Regions from separate parts of the Dasania marina DSM 21967 genome, predicted to be linked through region 2. Evidence: predicted binding sites of a transcription regulator. Region 2 holds the regulator's gene; the other holds the start of a gene.

Region 1 (5,713 bases), on a different contig from region 2:
GCAAAGGCTGAATGGCCGAGTGCTGAAAAGCAGCGTTATACTGTTGCACCAAAGCTTGCTTGCGGCTGATAAAAGTATCTAAACGCTTAAGCTGGGAAACACCCAATGCCGCGTGTATATCACTTAAACGATAATTAAAGCCCAACTGCTGCTGTTCGTAATACCACTCGCCCGGCTTATCTGCCAGGCAATGCTCCGCGTCTTTAACAATCCCGTGAGATGCCAGTAACCGCGCTTTTTCAACCAACTGCCCATTCTGGCTAACTAACATACCGCCTTCGCCGCTGGTAATAGGTTTTACCGGGTGAAAACTAAACACGCTACAAGCACTATATTGGCAGCAGCCGATAGTTTGTTGCTGGTAGGTACCACCCAGCGCATGGCTAGCATCTTCAATAATGGCAATATCTAATGGCCCACATAACGCTGCCAGTGCCTGCATATCGCAACTCTGACCTGCGATGTGCACTACAATCAAAACCTTGGGCAGAGACTTGCCCTGTTGTTGATAGCTGGCGAGTTTCTCCGCCAGCGCAGCTACTGATATCAAGCCAGTACGGCTATCAATATCCACAAAATCGATATCGGCACCGCAGTATAAGGCGCAGTTTGCCGACGCCACAAAACTGGTTGCGGCCACCCAGACAACATCACCCTGCGCCACACCTAAGGCCAAGCAGGCTAGGTGTAATGCCGCGGTAGCATTACACGTGGCAACCGCATGCTCAACGCCGCAGTATTGTGCCACCCCCCGTTCAAACTCGCTTACCATAGGCCCTTGGGTAAGAAAATCAGACTTCAATACATCAACAACCGCACTTATATCCTCGTCAGCCACTTGTTGACGGCTGTATGGCATCATAGGCCAACACCATCGTGCAGTGTTCTAATATCCTCTACGGATAAAAAGTCGGGGTTGGATCCGGAGTCATAGCAGAACCCAGGCTCCGCATAGTTACCCCGCTCACCACAGACGTTTCTGCAGTAATCCACATCACCATCGGAAAACTTTATACTGGGAGTAATAACATAGTGGTCATCAAATTCTATGGTGCGGTAGCTATCGTCCCTAGGCACCATTTTTTCATGCATTTTTTCACCTGGTCTCACTCCTACGATTTCATGCTGTAGCGATGGCGCCACGGCTTCGGCAACATCCGTAATTTTAACCGAGGGGATTTTAGGTACAAAAATCTCACCGCCGTACATGCGCTCAAAGCTCTTGAACACAAAATCAACACCTTGCTGCAGAGTGATCCAAAAGCGTGTCATATTAGCATCTGTAATCGGTAGGGTTTGCTCACCCCCCTTCAGCAAGCCTTTAAAAAAAGGTACTACCGAACCTCTAGAACCCACGACATTTCCATAACGCACTACCGAAAACCGCGGGCAGTCGGCACCGACCATATTGTTGGCAGCCACGAATAACTTATCAGAGCACAATTTAGTGGCGCCGTAGAGGTTTACTGGGTTGGCCGCTTTGTCCGTAGATAGCGCAATGACTTTTTGCACTTTATTAGCAATAGCCGCATCAATCACATTTTCAGCACCATTGATGTTGGTTTTAATGCATTCCATGGGGTTATATTCAGCAGCAGGCACCTGTTTGAGTGCCGCCGCATGAATAATATAGTCGACGCCATTACAAGCCTGCATTAAGCGACTCTTATCCCTCACATCGCCGATAAAATAACGCATGCAAGGCGCATTAAACACCTGCTGCATGTCAAACTGCTTTAGTTCATCGCGGGAGAATATTATGACTTTTCGGGGCTGGTAACGGGATAGCAAAGTCTCGACACACTTTTTGCCAAATGACCCTGTACCTCCCGTGATTAAGATAATCTTTTTATTAAACACCGCCATCCCCAATAGTAATATCACGCCAATTATTTGGCATCATTTATATCAGCAATGCAGAAACTGTGCCAGCGGTATTTATATAGAGGGAAATTCGAGAAAAATTGACTGGGTAATTAAGCAGCAAAACATAAAAAAGCGATCAACTACCCAGCAGATAAAGCACCCACGCATATAACGGGGGTAAAGATACTGACGCTAAACCGCTTCTGCAGCTATTTCATCCCAACCAGATTTAATCGTCTTAATTATAGCCAGCGCCTCATCTAGCTTAGCTTCATCATTTTTCGCATTGGCAGTCATTAGGCATTCCACCACATAACCATAGAGGCTATCTAAGTTAGCAGGAATGTCACTATCTACCTCTAAATTTAAGCTATCACTCAAGCCACCCACTATAGAAATAGCCTTACCTATAGATAAGCCTTTCTGGGCAATATCGCCACGCTGCATGGCACCCTTGGCGACAGCTATACGTTCTACAACACCTTCCATCAACATTTGAATTAGGCGATGAGGTGAGGCCCCACTTATTGCCTCATGTGCATTAATCTGCTGATATTGATTAAGCGCTTTTTGTAAAGACATGTGCAAAACATCCTAAATAATTCACGTAAAACAAAAGGACTAATTCATCCCCACTAACTATAGCGGCTATTACTTTATATTCATTAACTAAAAACGAAAAAAATTATTACCGCACACATTATTTTTTTCAAAATAACGGTAAAGATAGAAAAATATAGTTTTTAATTAAAAAATAACTATATATAAATCAATAGCTTAATTGATTAAATTGCTTTAAAACTATTTTTTCACACAATTTACCTAAAGCCATTTTCACTCCTGCCGTTAACTATTTCGAGCCGGAAACACACCTCAAGCCTTAGAGTAGCCTGAGGACATAAAGTAAATTTATTTTAGGAGTGACCGTCATGTCACAGGTCGTAGCAACAAACCTCGCATCGATTAATGCGCAGCGTAATCTTTCAAAAAGCGGCAGCAGCCTAGCAACATCACTGCAGCGCTTGTCTTCTGGCCTCCGTATTAACAGCGCTAAAGACGATGCCGCAGGTTTACAAATTTCCAACCAGCTAACATCGCAAATCCGCGGCACTACTGTAGCGGCGCGCAACGCTAGCGACGGCATCTCGTATGCACAAATCGCTGAAGGCGCATTAGACGAAATTGGTAACATTTACCAGCGCATGCGTGAACTTGCAGTGCAATCTGCCAACGGCACCAACAGCACCAGCGAAAGAACCGCATTAAACTCCGAATATACTTCACTCAATGCAGAAGTCACTCGCATCGCCGCCCAAACCCGCTTTGGCAACACCACTGTATTTACTGGCACAGCTACAGCACTACAAGTGGGTGACAAAGCAGGCGAGACTATTAGCTTTACTATAGGCACTGTCACCGCCAACGGTGGCGCCATAGCTACTGCCGCTGGCGCCAGCGCAGCCTTAGGCACATTAACAACCTCCATAACAGGTATAGATGCTAAGCGAGGCACCTTAGGCGCCATTCAAAACCGCCTAGAATCGACGATTGCAAACAGCAGAAGCATTATAGAAAATGCCTCCGCTGCACGCTCACGTATTCGTGATGCCGACTTTGCTGTTGAAACCGCCAACTTAACTCGAGCACAGATACTGCAACAGGCAGGAACCGCAATGCTCACCCAGGCCAATCAGATACCTCAAGGGGTGCTTTCACTACTACAATAGTGGCGTAGTCACGTAGAGAGTTGACAACGCATACCTATAAAGCCGAGCTGGCAATCACGCCAGCTCGGCTTTTATCTTTTTACCTCCCTTTATAGCCTTCTATATAGCCTCTCTTTATAGATGCAGATAAAGCTTCCGAAAAGCGCAACTCCCTCTCTTTCTTGAAAAAATAAAAACGATAAAAAACAATAAGTTAAAAGCTTTTATTCACCCTCCAGCAAGAAAAACCCAAATAAAGTCTAAAGCAAGCCTCAATACGGCCGATAAGATATGCGTACGAGAGAGAAAGTTTCACCTTCGGGTGATAAAAGACAAGCATATTAGGAGTGACCATCATGGCACAAGTCGTATCAACCAACCTTGCGTCTCTTAACGCGCAACGTAACCTGAACAAAAGTGGTAACAGCTTAGCAACCTCGTTGCAGCGTCTATCTTCTGGATTGCGTATTAACAGCGCAAAAGATGATGCGGCAGGCCTGCAAATCTCAAACCAATTAACCTCACAAATCCGCGGTATGACTGTTGCTACACGTAATGCCAGTGATGGTATATCGTTTGCGCAGATAGCTGAGGGCGCGTTAGACGAAGTAGGTAATATTTACCAGCGCATGCGTGAGCTAGCGGTACAATCTGCTAACGGCACCAACAGCACCAGCGAAAGAACCGCTCTAAATGCTGAGTACACTGCGCTTAACAGCGAAGTCACTCGTATAGCTGGGCAAACACGCTTTGGTAACACCGATGTATTCACCGCTACAGCAACTGCCTTACAGGTAGGTGATAAAGCAGGCGAAACCATTAGCTTTACCATAGGCACCGTAACTGCCAATGGCGGCACCATCGCTACAGCAGCTGGCGCCAGTGCGGCACTTGGTACATTAACTACGGCAATTACCGCCATAGATACCAAGCGTGGTAACTTAGGTGCGATACAAAACCGTCTAGAATCTACTATCTCTAATGGTCGTAGTATTATAGAAAACGCTTCAGCAGCTCGCTCACGTATACGTGATGCCGACTTTGCCGTAGAAACAGCTAACTTGACACGCGCGCAAATCCTGCAACAAGCTGGTACCTCAGTGCTGTCTCAGGCTAACGCTATACCCCAGGGCGTATTGTCGCTACTACAATAGGGTAAAACCTTCTGGTCTGGTGTAGGATAACACCGGACCCGATAAAAATAAGGTGAGCAGCATTATGACAACCAGTATATCTAATTTGTCAGACAGGCTCTCAGGCAGCATTCAAGTAAGTACTTCCTCGGAGCCTTCTTCACCACCCAACGTGGTAAAAGAGGGCTCTGTTGCCGTTGCAAACGCTAACAGCTCTTCTGTAGCAAAAAATGAAGAGTACAGAGCGGTTAATGGGGTTATCAACCCCCAAGACAAAGCTCAAGTTGAAGAAGTTCTTAAAAAAATGAATTTAGCCGTAGAGCAGATTCAAAAAGGCCTAAACTTCAGTATTGATGAAGATCGTGGTGGATTTATCATTAAAGTTATTGATCAATCTACCGATGAAACTATTAGGCAAATCCCCTCCGAGGAAATGCTCAACATTTATCATCGTCTCAAAGAAGTCAATAGCCTTTTATTTGACGACATCAAAGCTTAGTCGTAGTCACTGGCATATTAAGCGGGTAAAATCGCTACCATGATCTATTTCGCTTAATATCCCAGCTTAACGTTTTATTACTCTTGTGAGGTTAGTCCATGGCTTCTATCAGCGCCTCAGGTGTCGGTTCAGGTATAGATATACTCAGCTTGGTTTCACAACTTGTCGAAGCAGAAAAACTAGGCCCAGAATCATTATTAGACGCAAGAGAAAGTGAGCTAAATAGCCAAATATCCGCGGTAGGCACTTTAAAAAGTGACATCGCCACTTTCCAAGACAGCCTGGCTAAACTTACTGATCCCGATGATTTTGTTATTTACGCCAATAACTCTAGCAACGAAAATACAGCAAGCTTTACCTCTAATAGCTTTGCCAAAGCAGGCAGTTTTGATATTACCGTCATCAAACTGGCCGCAGCACACAAGCTCAGCACTGCCGGTTTTGCCGACTCAGACACCACCGAAGTAGGCACAGGCAATCTAACTCTCGCCAATGCCGACGGTGACAGC
Region 2 (5,713 bases):
GCGGGCGCTGACTCAGCAGCCGGCTCGGCGATAGCATCTAGAAACTGCTCAAACTCGGCATCGGTAATATCACCTTCGGCAGCCGCTGGCTCCAAACTAGGAGCTGATGCAGCTTCCGGGGCATCGGCTGCAGCCTCAGACACATCACGTCCTTCGACTAATGCGGTTAGGTTGGCCAATAATTGTGGGTCGGCGGGTGTCAACTCGGCGCCATTTTGCACTTCGTCAAACATGACCGTAACCACGTCTAAGACCTGTAACACTACGTCCATTAATTCGGGCGTGACCGAGCGCTGACCCGTGCGCAAGATATCAAATAAATTCTCGGTAATATGACAGCAATCAACCAATGCGTTGAGCTGTAAAAATCCTGCGCCGCCTTTTACCGTGTGAAAGCCACGAAAAATAGCATTCAGCAAGTCACGATCATCAGGGCTTTGCTCTAGGTCAACCAGCTGCTCAGATAATAATTCAATTATCTCGCCGGCTTCGACCAAAAAGTCCTGCAATATTTCGTCGTCTTCACCGAACATCCAATACTCCTAAAAGCCTAGGCTTGATAGCAGGTCATCAACATCATCTTGCCCCGACACCACATCATCACGCGTATCTGCATGAATTTGTGGCCCTTCGGCACCAGAGTCTAAGCCTTGTTTTTTTTTGTTGGGCTTAGCGGCAGGGTCTTTAACTATGCCGGTTAACTCTTCGATTTGACCTGCTACACGCATTAATTCAACTAAGCGATCTTCAACATCTTGTACCAGCGCTATCACCTTGGTGATGACCTGGCCGGTTAAATCTTGAAAATCCTGCGCCAATAAAATTTCATTGAACTTTTGGCCGAGTAAGGCATTGCCATCGATAGACTGCACTAAAAAGCCGTCTATACGTTCGGACAATAACTTAAACTCATCCACATCCATTTCGCGGCGCAATAAGCGCCCCCAGTCGGCTTGCAGCTGTTTGGCCGCTACACCTTGGGCTGTGGCGATGGGTATGCCTTCTTCAACCATGTCCATGGTCTTATCGGCAGAAGTTTGAGTAAGATTAATAACATAATCTAAACGATCTTTGGCGTTGGCCATTTGCGACTCATTATTCGCCGCATCACCGCCCGCTTTGCCGGGGTCAAGGTCAAAGTTGACTATCGCATCGTGTAAACCACGGGTTAGTTTACCCACCTCTTTGTAGAGGGTGTTATCACGCAACTCATTGAGATCTTGGATGACGTTATTGGCAGCAACATAATCGCGCTCTTCCAAGCTACTCATGAGAATGCCGGCTCGCTCTTTCAGCGACTCCCATACATCATCACTAGTGCCGGCCTTAGCCTGAGCAGAGTTATTGTTATCGTCCATGTAAAGCTATGCCTATCCCGAAGGGATCTGAGGGTGACTAACCGACGCGTTCAAAAATCTTTTCGATTTTTTCTTTTAGCACCGCTGCGGTAAAAGGCTTCACAACATAACCATTCACGCCGGCCTGTGCGGCCTCGACGATTTGGTCACGCTTAGCCTCTGCTGTCACCATCAAAATAGGCATGTCTTTTAAACGTGCATCTGCACGCACGGCCTTGAGTAGTTCTATACCGGTCATGCCAGGCATGTTCCAGTCAGTAACTAAAAAGTCAAAACTGCCATTTTGTAACATGGGCAAGGCTGTCTGACCATCATCAGCTTCTGATGTATTGGTAAAGCCCAGATCACGCAACAAGTTTTTAATGATACGCCTCATTGTTGAAAAATCGTCAACAACCAGAATCTTCATATCTTTATTCAAAGCCACCTCCAAACATATCATTACCCGCTTTGCGTTCGGTAAAATTATAATGTATCCAGTCTAGCCCCTGATTAGGGCGTAGCCAGTTTTTCTAACAAAAACAACGAATTAATCCTATTAAACCACAATACGTCAAGCTATGTATTAGCAACTGCCGTGGTTTGTTGCCTTAATAGGTATCTCGCTGCCAAGCCGACATACGGGTACGTAAACGCATCGCAGCCTGGCTGTGTATTTGGCTGACTCTGGACTCACTAACGCCCAGCACCAAACCAATTTCTTTGAGATTAAGTTCTTCATCGTAATACAATGACAGCACCATACGCTCACGCTCAGGTAACTGCGCTATACATGCCGCTAGACTTTCCCTTAGCGCTTGGCTTTCTATGCCATCTAGTGGATTTTCTGCATCACTAGGCAACTGCTCCTCGGGTTTGTCGTCACCGCTAACCAGCTCATCATAACTAAATAATTTGCTGGATGCAGAGTCTCTTGTAATTTTATAGTAATTTTCTAGGGGAATATTAAGCTCGTCGGCTACTTCTTGATCACTGGCATCTCTACCTGTGCGGTTTTCAACCGCTCGCATACCCTCGGATACCATCCTGGCATTACGATGCACTGAGCGCGGCGCCCAATCACCACGTCTAACATCATCTATCATTGAGCCACGTATACGTATGCCGGCGTAGGTTTCAAAGCTAGCACCTTTAGTGGTGTCGTAATTACGCGAGGCTTCCAGCAGGCCGACTAAACCCGCCTGAATTAAATCGTCTACCTGCACACTGGCGGGCATGCGGGCGAGCATATGGTGGGCAATACGTTTCACCAGCGGCGCGTGTCTCTCTACCACTTCATCTTGCGAAATACTTTCAACGTCGCTATACATCGATAATCTACTCGCTACAACCATTGGTTATTTCTCACCGCTACGATTCTGCCGAACCGTGTACTAGGCGCTCTACAAAAAACTCTAGGTGGCCGCGAGGGGTTGATGGCAAGGGCCATAAATCCACTTTTTCGGCCAACTGTTTAAACGCTATACCGGCTTTACTGCGAGGGGCAATATCCACTACCGCCCGCTGCCTTTGTACCGCTTTACGCACGGTTTCATCAAAGGGAATCTGACCTACATATTGCAGCGATACATCTAAAAAGCGTTCGGCCACGTGGGTAAGCTTATTAAATAAATTACGGCCCTCTTGGGCGGTGCGCGTCATATTGGCAACCACTCTAAAACGATCCACGCCATACTCACGATTTAGTAATTTAATCAGTGCGTAGGCATCGGTAATGGATGAAGGCTCGTCACAAACCACTACCAGTATTTCTTGTGAGGCGCGTACGAAGCTCACTACCGAATCAGAAATGCCGGCGGCGGTATCTATCACTAACACATCTATTTGGTGGCTAATTTCACTAAAGGCATGAATTAAGCCGGCATGTTCCATAGTGCCCAACATGGTCATTTTTTGGGTGCCGGAAGAAGCGGGAATAATACGTATACCACCCGGGCCAGTGAGCATTATATCGATTAAGGAACACTCCCCCGCCAACACATCTTCTAAGTTGCGCTTGGGGGTTAAACCCAATAGCACATCGATGTTGGCCAAACCCAAATCAGCATCCAATAGCGCAACGCGGCGCCCCATATTCGCCAAACTGACACTGAGGTTTATAGAGACATTGGATTTACCCACCCCGCCTTTACCCCCGGTTACTGCAATCACTTGTACTGGATGCGAACTACTCATGCTAGCGCTGACTCCTCGCTGCTATTATTTGAATGGCAATATTGCTTGGCATTCTACACTAACTATTCTGAATACCTAGCGATACACCGGGTATCACTAGGCTATTACGCTTATTCGGTTTAACTGATTAAGGCCTGTAACTCGACACTCATATCATCATCATCAACCTGCTGGTCTTTGGCCAACGCTATAGCCTCCCTAACAATAGTAGTCGACTCGGCAATGGCAATATCCTCGGGGATATTTTGGCCGTGGGTGCTATAGGCTACCGGTAGATTTTTTTCTACCGCCAAGCTAATACACTCCCCTAAGCTGGCGGTTTCATCCAGCTTGGTCAATATGCAGGCGGTTAAATTATCGGTTTTGTAATGATGATAAGCCGCTCGCAATACCTGCGGCTGACTGGTGGTAGGCAGCACCAGTATGGTTTTAACTTTAGCAGCCAATTCATTAATCGCCTGCGCCTGCTTAATTAAGCGTTGATCTTGATGGGTAAGCCCGGCGGTATCCACCAACACCCACTGCTTATGACGCAAGCCGTGCAGCACTCTGTCCAAGGGGTTATTTTTATCCACCACTTTTACCGGCACATTTAAAATGCGGCCCAGCGTGCGCAGCTGTTCATGGGCGGCAATACGGAAAGTGTCGGTAGTCACTAGGGCTAGGCTGTCAGCGCCATGTGCCATCACATGCCTGGCCGCTAACTTGCCTATCGTGGTGGTTTTACCGGCGCCGGTAGGCCCGACAAACACAAACACGCCCTGCTGGTTAATTAAATCTTCACCTACCACCGGTAATTGGTGGCTTAAGCGCCGCATTAATTGCATCCACACCGGTTTCTGGGCACTTAAAGCTGTAGGCCCTTCTAGTGACTGCCCATCTAGCAATTGATTAGCCACCTTAGCGGCTAGACCCATGCGCTTTAAACGTCGCCATAGGCCAGCCTTTTCAGGCTCGCTACTCGCAAACTGGCCCCAGGCCATAGAGGAGAGTTGCTGCTCTAATAACTGACGCATGGATTGTAGCTCTGAGCGCATTTGCAATACTTGCGGATCTTCGGTGTTGGCTGGCTGCTGCGACTTCGTGTACTCCTGCACCGCTGCCGCAACGGCCTCTTGTATGGCCTGTTTGTTTTGTTCAGCCTGCTGCGTTTGGCTGGCTGCAGAGATGGCTGTAGGGCTGTCTGCATTAGCAGCAGGGCTTAACTCTGGCGTAAAGCCCTGCTGCTGCATGGCTTCAACAAATTGATGCTGCTCATTCTTACCCAGTGTTGCTGCCAGTGCCGACGCCCGTTGGCGCGCCTGGTTTTGCATTCTGTCCACTTCTCTTTCTAGCTTGCTGGTCTGCTTTTTCTGTACTTTTTTGGTGGCTGCATGTGGCTGCATATCGGAGGGGTAAACACCGTTATCTTCAATTTCAGGCCGGTCTATGGCCGTCATTAATTCAACGCCTTCGGCGACCCGCTTATTCGACAGAATAACCGCATCGGGGCCCACTTCTTCCCTGACCATTTTTAAGGCCTGGCTCATGCTGGGAGCTACGAATCGTTTTAATTGCATCACGGTACCTACTTATTTAGTCAGCTTGCTGCTTATCAACCTATCGTGCCTCACCCTATGGTGCTTTCAATAGTGACCTGCTTGTCATCAGGTATCTCTGCGTAAGACAACACCTGCATATCGGCGGCGCTATAGCGTATAAACTTCGCCATCACCGCTCGCAGTGGTGCAGAAACCAGTAACACCGATGGCTTACCTGCCATTTCTTGTTGCTGCGCTGATTCCTGAAGAGCCTGTTGCAAGCGCTCCGCCAGCCCCGGCTCTAAAACAATGTCATCGCCGTTACCGGCTTGCTGGGACTGCTGTAAAGACTTAAGCAATAACTGTTCCATTGCTGGATCTAATGCAATAACAGGCAATAAACCGTCCCTACCGTAGATGGCCTGTACGATCACGCGGCGCAACGCCACCCTAGCCGAGGCGGTTAAGGCGGCAGAATCTTGACTCTGGCTACCGCTGGCCGCCAAGGCTTCGGCGATAGTGCGCAGGTCGCGGATGGGCACCTGTTCAGCTAGCAAGTTTTTCAGCACGGTAAGCAGCATATTCAAGGGCACTACACTGGGCAGTTCCTCAGCTAACTTAGGAGAGTTCTTGGCCAGCTTATCCAGCATCTGCTGCACT

What was found. Region 2 encodes FliA, which starts transcription of late flagellar genes. Its sites were predicted from a motif close to TAAAGTTATNNNNNNNNCGGCCGATANCC; they were not measured.
Region 1: the regulator FliA is predicted to act here: its motif matches at 2,690-2,718, upstream of B067_RS0115130 (flagellin N-terminal helical domain-containing protein).

Annotation. Positions count from the first base shown of each region.
Region 1 is NZ_KB891586.1:491,301-497,013, forward strand. It holds gene pseC (UDP-4-amino-4,6-dideoxy-N-acetyl-beta-L-altrosamine transaminase) at 1-862, opposite strand, end outside; gene pseB (UDP-N-acetylglucosamine 4,6-dehydratase (inverting)) at 859-1,866, opposite strand; gene fliS (flagellar export chaperone FliS) at 2,059-2,448, opposite strand; gene B067_RS0115130 (flagellin N-terminal helical domain-containing protein) at 2,796-3,593, shown strand; gene B067_RS0115135 (flagellin N-terminal helical domain-containing protein) at 3,929-4,726, shown strand; gene B067_RS20650 (flagellar protein FlaG) at 4,791-5,204, shown strand; gene fliD (flagellar filament capping protein FliD) at 5,303-5,713, shown strand, end outside.
Region 2 is NZ_KB891585.1:576,173-581,885, forward strand. It holds gene B067_RS0112275 (chemotaxis protein CheA) at 1-533, opposite strand, end outside; gene B067_RS0112280 (protein phosphatase CheZ) at 543-1,358, opposite strand; gene cheY (chemotaxis response regulator CheY) at 1,396-1,779, opposite strand; gene B067_RS0112290 (RNA polymerase sigma factor FliA) at 1,949-2,668, opposite strand; gene B067_RS0112295 (MinD/ParA family protein) at 2,709-3,533, opposite strand; gene flhF (flagellar biosynthesis GTPase FlhF) at 3,653-5,092, opposite strand; gene flhA (flagellar biosynthesis protein FlhA) at 5,143-5,713, opposite strand, start outside.